4 regions of the Corynebacterium sp. L4757 genome follow, and region 1 is predicted to be linked to each of the others. Evidence: riboswitches for the same ligand, from Rfam matches in the RefSeq annotation. Region 1 holds a riboswitch; each other region holds the start of a gene.
What was found. A riboswitch is a leader RNA that binds a small molecule or an ion and turns the genes downstream of it on or off. The one in region 1 is predicted to bind thiamine pyrophosphate.
Positions count from the first base shown of each region.

Region 2: linked by a shared signal. The riboswitch ahead of ACG98I_RS11630 (NUDIX hydrolase) and the one ahead of thiM (hydroxyethylthiazole kinase) in region 1 are both predicted to bind thiamine pyrophosphate.
Region 3: linked by a shared signal. The riboswitch ahead of ACG98I_RS02985 (ECF transporter S component) and the one ahead of thiM (hydroxyethylthiazole kinase) in region 1 are both predicted to bind thiamine pyrophosphate.
Region 4: linked by a shared signal. The riboswitch ahead of ACG98I_RS12085 (thiamine phosphate synthase) and the one ahead of thiM (hydroxyethylthiazole kinase) in region 1 are both predicted to bind thiamine pyrophosphate.

Region 1 covers NZ_JBIMEN010000010.1:49,276-52,482, forward strand. Annotated here, with positions in the region: gene ACG98I_RS11500 (ABC transporter substrate-binding protein) at 1-234, opposite strand, end outside; gene thiE (thiamine phosphate synthase) at 243-893, opposite strand; gene thiM (hydroxyethylthiazole kinase) at 890-1,699, opposite strand; TPP riboswitch at 1,785-1,880, opposite strand; gene ACG98I_RS11515 (threonine aldolase family protein) at 2,017-3,093, shown strand; gene ACG98I_RS11520 (CueP family metal-binding protein) at 3,086-3,207, opposite strand, start outside.
Region 2 covers NZ_JBIMEN010000011.1:641-3,847, forward strand. Annotated here, with positions in the region: gene ACG98I_RS11620 (nucleoside 2-deoxyribosyltransferase) at 1-102, opposite strand, end outside; gene thiD (bifunctional hydroxymethylpyrimidine kinase/phosphomethylpyrimidine kinase) at 175-984, opposite strand; gene ACG98I_RS11630 (NUDIX hydrolase) at 981-1,454, opposite strand; TPP riboswitch at 1,489-1,605, opposite strand; partial or broken gene ACG98I_RS11635 (heavy metal translocating P-type ATPase) at 1,982-3,085, shown strand.
Region 3 covers NZ_JBIMEN010000002.1:123,113-126,319, forward strand. Annotated here, with positions in the region: gene ACG98I_RS02980 (DNA-directed RNA polymerase subunit beta') at 1-1,344, shown strand, start outside; TPP riboswitch at 1,458-1,576, shown strand; gene ACG98I_RS02985 (ECF transporter S component) at 1,567-2,187, shown strand; gene ACG98I_RS02990 (ABC transporter ATP-binding protein) at 2,188-3,207, shown strand, end outside.
Region 4 covers NZ_JBIMEN010000013.1:18,516-21,722, forward strand. Annotated here, with positions in the region: gene thiO (glycine oxidase ThiO) at 1-757, opposite strand, end outside; gene ACG98I_RS12085 (thiamine phosphate synthase) at 754-1,443, opposite strand; TPP riboswitch at 1,435-1,545, opposite strand; gene ACG98I_RS12090 (alkaline phosphatase D family protein) at 1,730-3,207, shown strand, end outside.

The DNA of each region.
Region 1 (3,207 bases):
CAGGATTTCCACGTCAATGCCGGCTTCTTCGAAGTAGCCCTTATTCAACGCCACATACAGCCCGGTGTGGTTGGTATTCGGTGTCCAGTCCAGCGCGAAGCGGACGGTGGTTTTCGCATTGCTTGTCGATGCCTCCTCCGCCGCATCACCTCCCGCACAGCTAGTCAGCAAGGTAGCAAGAGCAAGGACGCCGGCTGCGGCGATGGTGCGAAGAGAAATTGATGTAGTTTTCACGGTTTTCTTTATTCCTTCCAGGATTCGGCCATGCTGCGGGCGACATGCTCGGGATCCTCGGCAGCACATAGCGCGGAGACAAAGCAGACGCCTGCGGCTCCAGCGGATCGCAGATCAGCGATGTCTTCTTGGAGGACACCACCGATGGCCACGGTCGGCGCTGATGACAACGCGGTCAGGTGCGCAAAGCCCGCGATGCCCAGTGCTGGTGGATGATCCGGCTTGGTAGAAGTCGGCCGGATAACACCGACGCCGACATAATCCACGGTGCCTGCGGGAAGTGCGGCAACGGCAGCGAGGTGATCTTCGGTATTGGCGGTAAGTCCGATGACGGCGCCCGCTCCAAGGGCTTCGCGGGCGGTCAGGACCGCTTCGTCACCTTGACCAAGGTGCACACCGTCGATGGCAATGCCACGCCTTTGAGCTTCGACGGCGACATCGAGGCGGTCGTTGATCACTAGCTTCGCGCGGCCATCGATGACAGCTGCGAGCTGATCTAGTTGGGATAGCTGCTGGTCAAAGCTGGCATTTTTATCGCGTAGCTGCACCGTTTGCACGCCACCGTCCACGGCCAGACGTACAGTTTCCACTACGCCGCGGGTTCCACACAGCACCGGGTCGGTGACTAAATAGATGCCATAATCCTGGTTGCTGCTCATGCCGCGTACTCCCGGATGCGCTGCTCCGAGGAGATGGCGGACGGGGTGAGGGTGGAGAGGGCATCGATAAGCGAAACTGCGAAAGACCCTGGACCTGCTGCTTGCGCGGCGGCCTGTTCGGCTGCAATGCCGTAGACTGCATGCGCGGCGGCGACTGCCTCGACTGGGGAATTTGTCCCGCGCACCGCAGCGAACGCAGCTATCAACGCGCCCAGCGCACAACCGCCGCCGGTGACTTTGGTTAAAAGCTCATCGCCGTTAGCCACGCGGATAACGCGCGTACCATCGGTGATGAAATCCTCCGGCCCGGATACCGCCACCACGGTGTTGAGACGCTGCGCCAAAGCAATCGCGCCCGGCGCGGCGGCTTCTGTGGAATCCGTGGACTCCACGCCCTTGCCGCCGGCTCCTTCCCCTGTCAGGGCAAGAATCTCAGAGGCATTACCGCGAATCGCAAACGGGGTTTGCGGCGCGAGTTTCTGCGCCAAGGCCGTGCGAATGGGCAAAGCGCCAATCGCCACTGGATCCAACACCCACGGTGTTGCAGATTCGTTGGCGGCGGCGACGGCTTCTTCCATCGCTAGGCGCTGCTCCGGCGTGGGGGTTCCCAAATTCACCAGTACCCCGCCCGCGACCCGGGCGAAAGGGCCTGCTTCCCCGACGATGTCCGTCATCGCTGGTGCCGCCCCGATAGCAAGCACCACATTGGCGGTGAAGTTGGTAACCACCGAATTGGTTATGCACTGCACCAAAGGATTGTGCGCGCGTAGTTCACCGAGCAATGCTGCGGCAAAAGATAAGGTCATGGCCTTTCGCTTTCTTCCTCTGACGAAGAAGAATGTGCAGCATCACCGCAGCGCTCAATAGGACACCAATGGTATCCGCGCACAGCCAGTTTCATCCGGACAATCCCTTCGCCAGTACTAACTAGATCAGGTTCGACGGGTGTTATCTCAGCCGGTCTTTACGGCACCCCGTGTCTTAACGCACCACACTAGCCCAGGCCGCGTGTCCCGGCAATAACTTTTAATATCAGAACATGCCGGGGGAGAAATTTTTATCGCGCGAGTTCGGTGCGGTGTACGGTTTTCTGCAGAGCCGAAGAATCTCGAAGGAGTCCCGCGTGAAATCCTTGCATAACGTACAAGCGCACAGTTTCGCTTCCGATAATTATTCCGGCATTGCCCCGGAGGTACTGGCGGCGTTGACGACAGCTAACGGCGGGCACCAGGCGGCATATGGGGCGGATGAGTACACGGCATTGCTTGACGATGTCATCGTGAAACATTTTGGCTCCACCGCCACCGCGTATCCGGTTTTTAACGGAACTGGCGCAAACGTGGTGGGCTTGCAGGCGTTGCTGCCGCGGTGGGGCGCGGTGATTTGTGCTGCGACTGCGCACATCAATGTCGATGAAGGCGGCGCACCCGAACGCATGGGTTCCATCAAGTTATTGCCAGTGCCAACTGCCAATGGCAAACTCACCGCAGAACTCGTCGACCGTGAAGCCTGGGGCTTTGGCAATGAACACCGCGCGCAGCCACTGGTGGTCTCCATTTCGCAGACCACAGAGATGGGTACCTGCTATACCCCCGAAGAAATCCGCGCATTGGCAGATCATGTCCATGCCCGCGGCATGGCCTTGCATATGGATGGTGCGCGTCTTTCAAATGCGGCCGCAACACTCGGGCTGCCGCTGTCTGCTTTTACTACCGAGGCTGGCGTGGATGTTTTAAGCCTGGGTGGAACCAAAAATGGTGCACTCGGGGCTGAGGCCGTGGTAATTCTTAACCCCGATGCGCTAGTCGGTGGCGCGGAGGCGTTGCCGTTTGTGCGCAAACTATCGATGCAATTAGCTTCCAAAATGCGGTTTATCTCCGCACAAATCATCGCCCTATATGAAGGCGACGTGTGGCTTAATAACGCTCGTCATTCCAACGCGATGGCCAAGCGCCTACGCAGCTCCCTGGAAGAAGCGAACCTACCGGGCTTGAAATTTACCCAAACCACCGAATCTAATGCGGTCTTTGCCACCCTGCCCGACGACATTGCCGATGAACTGCGCCAAAACTTCCACTTCTACGACTGGGATGCCACACGCAATGAAGTGCGCTGGATGTGCTCCTTCGACACCACTGAAAACGACATTGACGCTTTTGCCGCAGCCATAAAACAAGTGTGGGCTTCACACCCTAGCTAAGGCGCAAATCGGTGATACACGTTGCGTCTTCTGTTCCCGTGGCAAATTCCGTTGTGCCCTCTAATCCCTGGTAATTCACCGTGATGGTACCGGCGCTTCCGCGCGGAACCCAAA
Region 2 (3,207 bases), on a different contig from region 1:
GATGATCGAGGTGTACTTGTCGATCGCGGCGTCGCCCATCACATGGGTGTCGGCGTCGACGAGAGCTTTGAACGGGCCGGCGAGAAACATCTTTCGCGTCATCGTCACGGCTCCTTTCATGAGTCGAAGTGGTTAGCTCTACCGATCGGAACGAGGAGGGGCTGTTCTGCATCCCTACCCGCGCGGCCAGAGCTGGTGGAAGTGATGCAGGGGACCGTGACCTTGGCCGACGTCGAGGCGGTCGCTGGCAACGAGAGCGCCGTGCAGGTAGGTCTTCGCCCGTTCAACGCTTTCGGGCACGGTGTGGTCAGGTAGCAGTGCGGTGATCGCCGAGGACAAGGTGCAGCCGGTGCCGTGGTCGTTGAGGGTTTCGATCCTGGGAGAGGTGTAGGTGGAGATCCCGTCGGGGCCGGCGAGGTAGTCGACACTGACCGTCTCGTTCGTGAGATGCCCGCCTTTGAGTAGCGCCCACTGACAGCCAAGGCCACGCAGCCCGGTGGCCTGGTCCTCCATCTGCCCCAAGCGGGTGACATCTGTGGTGTCGAGGAGCACGGCGGCTTCGGGAAGGTTCGGGGTGATGATCGTGGCCAGTGGCACGAGCGTGTCTCGGATGGCTGCGACCGCATCGTCGTCCAACAGCCTGTCGCCGCTCTTGGCGACCATCACCGGATCAAGGACCACGGTCTCGGCTTCGTGGTATTGCAGGCGCTCGGCGATGACCTCGGCGATCGCGGCGTTGGCGACCATACCGATCTTTACCGCGTCGACGCGCACATCGTCGAACACTGCATCGATCTGCTCACCGACGAAAGAGGGATCAAGGGGCATGAACGAGCGCACACCGCGCGTGTTCTGTGCCACGACCGCGGTGATCGCGGCCATACCGTAGGTGCCCCTCGCTGAGAAGGCTTTGAGATCGGCGTGGATGCCCGCCCCGCCAGTGGGGTCGGTGCCTGCGATGGATAGGACGTTCTTGATCGTCATGCGTGCACTTCCTTCTGCTGCTGTGTGGCGGCGTAGCGGGCGACCTCGGCGACATCCTTGCTCAGAGTCAGGCGGGCCTCGTCGACCTCGTCGAGGGGGAACCAGCGTGCTTCGAGGGCGTCGTCGCCAGCGTGGGGTTGCCCCGAGCGCCACTGGCAGAGCACGGCGATAAGCACGTAGTGACTGTCCAACCGTCCAGTCTCGTCTCGGCTGAACGCGTCAACGGAAGTCAAAACACCGGTCGCCTGACCGATGATGCTGGTTTCTTCACCGAGTTCGCGTTCGGCGGCTTTGGTGATCGTTTCTCCGAATTCGATCTTCCCGCCCGGGAATCCCCAGAATCCTGCATCAGGAGGGTTCGCGCGACGCACCAAGAGGACATGGTCATCTTTGATGAGGACGGAAATGACCGCGACCCTCGGGCGCACCTCGACTGAGGACGTCGCGGGGCCGACAACAGAATGGGACACTGTAACCTCCTAATGGGGAGGCCAGCGAAGGAAAGAAGCCCTGCTAGACCAGTCCCTTCGCCGGCATGATCCGGATCAGGTTCTAGGGTCACCACGCTGACAACGTCCAGTGGTATCTCAGCCCCTTGACGGGACACCCCTCGGTGCAACCCGAATCTACCAGAGTGCCGTCACAGATACACCCTGCGCGGATTGCCCGCTGCGGGATGCTGGTGTTGGGATCGGCTGCGCACCTATCCAGTGCTGCGACTGTGCCCGATGGAGCAAGTGCCCGTCTCACGGGTGGAGTCACTGGTCGGTGTCGGCCTTGGACGGTAGAATGGAAGGTGTCGGGCGAGCATGAAGGAGGACAGGTCATGGCGACGACGAAGGCCCTGGAACAGGCCGAGATCGACCGGCTCGAAGCGCAGGGGTGGGATGTGCACTGCGCCCACCGCAGAGAGCACTGGGGCCGTGAGTTCATGGAACCCAGCGAATGCACACGCATCGACTACACGGAGATCGCCGCCTGCGACGTCTTCGTCGCGTTCCCCGGGGCGCTGGTCATCTCCATCCCGGTCTCGATTGTCGCCGGTATCGGACGCTCCGCTAAGGACGGGGTGCTCATCAAGGGTGGCGAATACCTGGAGACCTCCGCGAAGGTCGACACCGTGGTCGTCGACAAGACCGGCATCCTGACCAACGGCCGCCCCGAGCTGACCAACGTCGACGTCCTCGACTCTGCCTACTCGGATGATGAGGTGCTCACCCTGGCCGCCCGTGCCGAAACCGCCTCCGAGCACCCCCTGGCCGAGGCGATCATCCGCGGCGCGGAGAACAAGGGACTGACCATCGAAATGGTCGAGAAAGCCAAACCGGTCACCGGCAAGGGCATCATCGCGAAGATCGACGACCATACCGTCGCCGTCGGTTCCGCCGACATGCTCGACCACGCCCCGGACACCACCCGCATCCTTGAACTCAATGACCAGGGCAAGACCGCCATGTACGTCGGTGTCGACGGACGCGCCATCGGCATCGTCGCCGTGGCCGACACCATCCGTGACGACGCACCGGCCGCTATCCGATCGCTGCATGACAAGGGTGTGCGCGTGATCATGGCCACCGGTGACGCGCAGCGGGTGGCCCGCAACGTCGCCGCCGAACTCGGGGTCGACGAGGTCCGGGCCGAACTCATGCCCGAGGACAAGCTCACTATCGTCAAGGACCTGCAGGCCCAGGGCCGCACCGTGGCCATGATCGGCGACGGTGTCAACGACACGCCGGCACTCGCTCAGGCCGACATCGGCGTGGCGATGGGGGCCGCTGGCTCACCTGCCGCCATCGAGACAGCCGATATCGCCCTGATGGCCGACAAGCTCCCCCGCCTGCCGTACGCCCTGGGTCTGGCCCAGCGCACGGTACGCACCATGCGGGTCAATATCGCCATCGCCCTGGCCACCGTGGCGATCCTGTTGGTCGGTGTGCTGCTCGGTGGGGTGACCATGTCGATTGGCATGCTTGTCCACGAAGCTAGCGTCCTGATCGTCATCGCGATCGCCATGCTGCTGCTGCGCCCCACCCTGAAGAAAGACAAGGACCAGGCAGACGTCAGTACTGCTGACGCCGCGAAGGAGACGCTGAGCGCCTAACGACACAATCGCCACAGCCAGCCCCGCCGGTTTTCCTCCAGGTCTTCCCGGTGGGGCTTCCCCTGTGCACCAGATCCCCGATCTCATGTAGCTGCACTGTGACGGTGCTGTTGCAAAGTTGG
Region 3 (3,207 bases), on a different contig from region 1:
ACCCGTCGTCTGGTTGACGTTGCTCAGGACGTTATCGTCCGCGAGGATGACTGTGGCACCCGCCAGGGTGTGCGCGTCCCAATCAGTGAGGAAATCGCTGAGGGCACCTACGCTGTCCACGAGCTGTGGGAGACCTCAGCATCGGGCCGCGTTGTGGCAACCGACGTCAAGGACTCTGAAGGCAACGTCGTTGCTGAAGCAGGCGCTGACCTGACCGAAGAGCTCACCGATAAGCTGGTTGCTGCTGGTATTCCACAGGTTAAGGTTCGTTCCGTACTGACCTGTCAGACCCCAGCCGGCGTGTGTGCGAAGTGCTACGGCAAGTCCATGGCTTCTGGCCAGCTGGTCGATATCGGCGAGGCAGTCGGTATTGTTGCAGCTCAGTCCATTGGTGAGCCTGGTACCCAGCTGACAATGCGTACCTTCCACCAGGGTGGTGTCGGTGGCGATATTACCGGCGGTCTGCCTCGTGTTCAGGAGCTTTTCGAGGCTCGTAACCCGAAGAACCGCGCACCAATCGCTTCCGTCGATGGCACCATCTCCCTGTCCGATGAAGGTAACTTCTGGACTTTGACCATCACCCCAGATGATGGTTCGGACAACGTGGTCTACGAGAAGCTGTCGAAGCGTCAGGGCCTGGCTCAGGTACGTCGCCCGATGGAATCTAACCCGAATGCGATGATCGAGCGCTCCCTGCGCGACGGTGACCATGTCACCACCGGTCTTCGTTTGATGCGTGGCGCTGCTGACCCACATGACGTGCTCGAGGTTCTCGGTCGTCGTGGTGTGGAGAAGCACCTCATTGATGAGGTTCAGGCGGTTTACCGTACTCAGGGTGTGGCTATCCACGATAAGCACATCGAGATCATCATCCGTCAGATGCTGCGTCGCGGTACTGTTATCGATTCCGGTAACACCGACTTGCTGCCAGGTACCTTGGTTGACCTTTCTGAGGCACGCCAGGTCAACGCTGGTATGCAGGCAGAGGGCAAGGAACCAGCTCAGCTGCGTTCTGAGATTATGGGTATCACCAAGGCTTCCTTGGCTACCGAGTCTTGGCTCTCGGCCGCATCCTTCCAGGAGACCACCCGCGTGCTTACCGATGCCGCTATTAACAAACGCTCCGATAAGCTCATCGGTCTCAAGGAGAACGTCATCATCGGTAAGCTGATCCCAGCTGGTACTGGTATCTCCCGTTACCGCAACATCTCCGTTAAGCCGACCGAGGCTGCCCGCAATGCGGCATACTCGATTCCGACTTATGGCGATTCCATCTACGGCGATGACGGCTTCGGTGAGTTCACCGGCGCTTCCGTCCCACTGGATGAGGACTTCACCTTCTAAGGTGTAATCTCCCGACACAACACCCCGAATGCGGCGTCGATGTTCCTGGTCAATCAGGGCATCGACGCCGCATTCGTCTTTCTTACCGCCATCTGGTAACTGTTATAGGCACAACATTCATTTACGGGTGCTCGCAAGCAATGTGCGGGCTGAGAGCCATAGCGCAGGCGTTATGGAAACCGTCGAACTTGAACCGGATAATGCCGGCGAAAGGATAAAGAAATGGCTACTTTAGCTAACCCTGCCCAAGCTCAAGCGCGTCGAACGCTCCAGTGGCGGGTTGTGGACATCATCGTTGCTTCCATCTTGGCCGTGGCCTGTGGTCTGGTCTTCGTACTGTGGAACTCAGTCGGCTATGCGTGGTTCATGGCGATGGACGCGCTCACTCCAGGTCTCGGCGGCATGGCCACCGGCGTGTGGCTCATCGGTGGCGTCATCGGCGCACTCATCATCCGCAAGCCTGGCGCAGCACTATATGTGGAGACTCTTGCTGCTACGGTCTCGGCAGTCTTTGGTTCCCAATGGGGACCAGAAACGCTCTATTCAGGACTCGCTCAGGGCATCGGCGTTGAAATCGTCTTCGCTATCTTCCTGTACAAGCGCTTCAGTCTCTCCGTAGCAGTCCTCGGCGGTATCGGTGCCGCACTCGGTGCCTACGTACTGGAGCTATTCACTTCCGCCAACATTGCCAAGTCACTGGAGTTCAATCTCATCTACTTAACGTGCCTGGTCATCTCCGGCGCGCTTCTTGCTGGCGCCTTGGGCTTCTACGCCGTGAAAGCGCTGGCCAAGACTGGCGCCCTGGACCGCTTCGCTGTAGGACGTGAGCAGCGCGCTAACTAAATGCCACAGATTTACACGTCAGGGCTGACCTGGCAGCACGCCGGACGCACCCAGCCCGCAATTAATAACGTCTCTTTGAGCATCGAGCACGGGGAACGTATTTTGCTCGCCGGTGACTCAGGTTCGGGAAAATCCACCCTGCTCGCGGCTCTTGCCGGCGTACTCGGCGGCGATGATGAAGGCACGCTAGTAGGGGAGTTGCACATTGATGCATCCACCGTCGGACTTGTCCTCCAAGACCCTGATTCCCAGGTGATCGCCTCCCGCATTGGCGACGACGTCGCTTTTGGCTGCGAGAATTTGGGCCTTGAGCGCGATGAGATTTGGCGCCGCGTCCACGCAGCGCTTGAGATGGTTGGATTGAACTTAGATATCAACCATCCCACCGCCAGGCTTTCCGGTGGGCAGAAGCAACGCCTGGCACTCGCGGGAGTCATCGCCATGGGTGCTGAGGTCATCCTGCTTGATGAACCCACCGCCAACCTGGACCCCGAGGGCGCCGCCGATGTCATCGCCGCAGTAGCGCACACGGTTCAAGAAACCGGCGCAACTCTGATCGTTATCGAGCACAATTACTCCGAATGGGAATCAGTTCTTCACCGCGCGCTGGTCCTTGAGCACGGCGAGATTACCTACGATGGCGACATCGGACCTGCCATCGCCGCCCGCCGCGTCACGGGGTTACCGCAATCTCAGCCAGTGCCTGCCGATGCCCCCTCAGCCCTCTGGTCCACCGACCTCGTCTGCCGCTTTGGGCCACCGCGCACACTAGCAGTACCGGAAGGAGCTTCAACGGTTATTACCGGCGCAAACGGCTCCGGGAAGACCACCTGGTTGATGACCATGGCGGGGCTAATTCCACCGGTGTCCGGAGAGATTGGCTACGCAGCCAGTATTCACAAAGGTCTAGCCCCAAATCCACACAAATGGTCATCGGCACAGCTTGCGCACCGTATTGGCTATGTATTCCAAAACCCCGAACACCAATTCGTTGCCCGCAGCGTGATGGAGGAAATGCGC
Region 4 (3,207 bases), on a different contig from region 1:
TGGTCAACGGCTGTAAAGATTCCGGTACGCGCACGCGCAGCACATCGCCATAAACCGGGCGCAGTTGTAAAGGATGCTCTCCCTCAAACCACCCGGTGATGTGTGCAGCGCCCAAGCCGGCGGCCAGAACCACCTTGTCATCAGGGCCCACTTCAATGACCTCGCCTGATTCCAACCTCACCGCAGCGCTGACACTGCCACCGGCACCGACAGGTTCTTGAGCAATAGCTACCACTTTCTTACGGATATGCTCGGCACCGCGGTTTAAGACGGCATCAAAAAGAGCGCGGGCGAAAAGCCGCGGGTCTAGCTGGTGGTCACCATCAATGAGTGCGGTGCGCGCAATCCGTGGGGACAGCGCTGGTTCTAGCTGCCGCGCTGCACGCGTGGTCAAAGCATCAATCTCTAAGCCTTCAGCCTGGATGTAGGAAATCAGGTCATTTAAGTGCTGCGCATCTGCTCTATCGGCACCAATGAGTAATGTGCCCTCGGTGCGATAGCCCGTGGGTAAGTCTGTATGTGCTGCAACGCGATGAATCAAGTCCGGATAAAGCTGCGCGGACTCCTTCATCAAAGGCACCAGGGATTGCTGCTGGTATTGCACCTCAGCTGTGGGCGCCAGCATTCCACCGGCATGATGGGTCGCACCAGAAATCGAGTCCGGATCGATGAGCGTGACCTCAAATCCGGCGTCCTGGAATTCAAAGCAGGTGGCAAGGCCAATAATGCCGCCACCAATGACTATCGCGCGGCTCATGCACAAACACCTGCCCGGCCAGCATCAAAGTCAGCAATAATCTGCCCAGCAAGGCTCTTGACCTGCTCAGAGCCTTGGTTATGAGCTTCGCTGAATGCACGTACCATCGCTACGCCATCAATCCCGGTTCCGGCAAGCGCCTTCACGTCGGAGGGTTGAACGTCGCCGATGGCGACCATCGGCAAGCGTGAAAGCTTAACCAGCTGCGGGTAGCCCTCAAGCCCGATGGGCGGGCGCCCGGAATCTTTGGTTGGGGTGGGACGAAATGGGCCTGCGCCGATATAATCAATGATGTCTGCGTGCTCATTGGCTTGGGTGACAAGCTCCGCGGTGCCGGTGGTCAGCCCGATGATTACCTCAGGTCCCAGCAGCTCACGCACCGCGGTGACCGGAATATCACTTTGCCCCACGTGCACACCGTGGACGGGAATCCCGCGGCGCATCAATATGGCGACGATATCCACGCGGTCATCAATAAGCACCCTGGTCTGCGGGTTGATATCCGCCACCGCCACAGCAATCTTTTCTGAAAGTTCCAGCAGGTGGCCTGCATCAATGGGCTTGGAACGAACTTGAATCACGCCCGCACCACCATGGGCGGCACTGCGGGCGGTGGCGATGATATCGGCATCACTGCCGTATCCGGTGATCATGTAGCAGCGCAGATCTAACGCAGGCACTAACATGCCCCTCTCTTCCTTCGACGGTATTAACCAACAGGTTCAAACGGTCCCGCGCTGCTTTAGCGCCATCTCAGCCCAATGCATTGGGCACCCGTTGAGGTACGTGGCAACCAGTCAAGCGCGCCTGGGTAGTTTTGTCAACAACATCACATCCACCGCGCCTGTAAGCTGGTCTTTCACTCTGATTAGAAGTGCGGCGATGAGCACAATTAACGTTTAGGTAAACCGCGAACTAACCAGACAAGAATTTTCTTTTCCCAAGTTGCCGGACCTTCGCGCAAGCCCCACGATGAATAACGTGAAGAAGTTTTCGCGCCGAACTATGCTCTATGCCGCTGGCACCACCACCGCAGCGGCAACCTTGACCGCTAGCAATTTCCCTGTTGCAACAGCGAACCGGCCCGAACCACAGCTTGCCCCGCCGCCCTTTGCCCACGGCGTGGCTTCCGGCGACCCAATATCCAATTCCATTGTCCTCTGGACGCGCATCACCGCGAATGAACCGCAGGTCAGCGTCGAATGGCAAGTTGCTGCCGATAGGGAGTTTGCCGCCATCGTGGCATCGGGAGCAGTGCTTACCGATGCCTCCTCCAATTACACCATCCACATCGACCCCTTGAATCTACAACCAGCGACGGTGTATTTCTATCGCTTCTTCGTGCGCTCAGGTGAATACGCCGGCACGGTCTCCCCGACTGGCCGTACCAAAACAGCACCGGCGCCCGGCACTCCTCTGGATGAATTGACCTTGGCTGTGGCCTCGTGTGCCAATTGGGAGTCTGGCTATTTCAGCGCCTACCGGGATATGGCCGAGCGCGCTGATGCTTTTGATGCCACGGTATTTCTCGGTGACTATATCTATGAATATGGCACCGGCGAATACGCCGGCAATGGCCCGGTACGCATTCATGATCCTCAGCATGAGATTGTCACCCTGGAGGATTATCGTCGCCGCTATGCGCAATATCGCACCGATACGAACCTGCAGGCAGCTCACGCGGCACTGCCGTGGATTGTAGTGTGGGATGACCATGAAACCGCTAATAATTCTTGGCGTGATGGTGCTGAAAACCATGACCCGGCAACGCATGGTTCCTGGCAATCTCGGCGCGATGCCGCGATGCAGGCCTATTTTGAGTGGATGCCCGTGCGCGCCACCAGTCCATCTGATAATGGCCATATCTACCGCTCTTTTACCTTCGGCAACTTGGCGGAGCTAACCATCATGGACCTGCGTACCTACCGCGATAAAGACACCACCGCATCCGTATCCACCGCGACTGATCCCAGCCGCACCATGTTGGGTGGCGAGCAATATCAGTGGCTGACCCGCAAGATTGAATCTTCGGATGTGGCCTGGAATGTGCTGGGCAATTCGGTGATGTTTTCCCCGCTCAACCTCATGACGCTGGAAGCCGATGCCCAGACATCCTCCGTGGCAGCAGTCTTAAGTGAAAATATCACCAACATGCCGCTCAATGGCGATCAGTGGGATGGCTACACCAATGAGCGCTCCCGCTTGTTGGATACCTTGGCCAGGCATAATCAGAACACCGGCGCGAATCCGCTTTTCCTCACCGGCGATATCCACACCGAGTGGGCGCATTCCATCGACCGCGGTGACCAGCCTTTTGGTGCGGAGCTCGTCTGCGCATCCATTTCTGCCCCGAATGTGGATGAAGAACTCGGACTACAGCCTTCCAATCCGCTGACCCCCATGGCGCACCGGATCATTCAGGCGGCAAACCCCCATTGCCGCCACGTGGA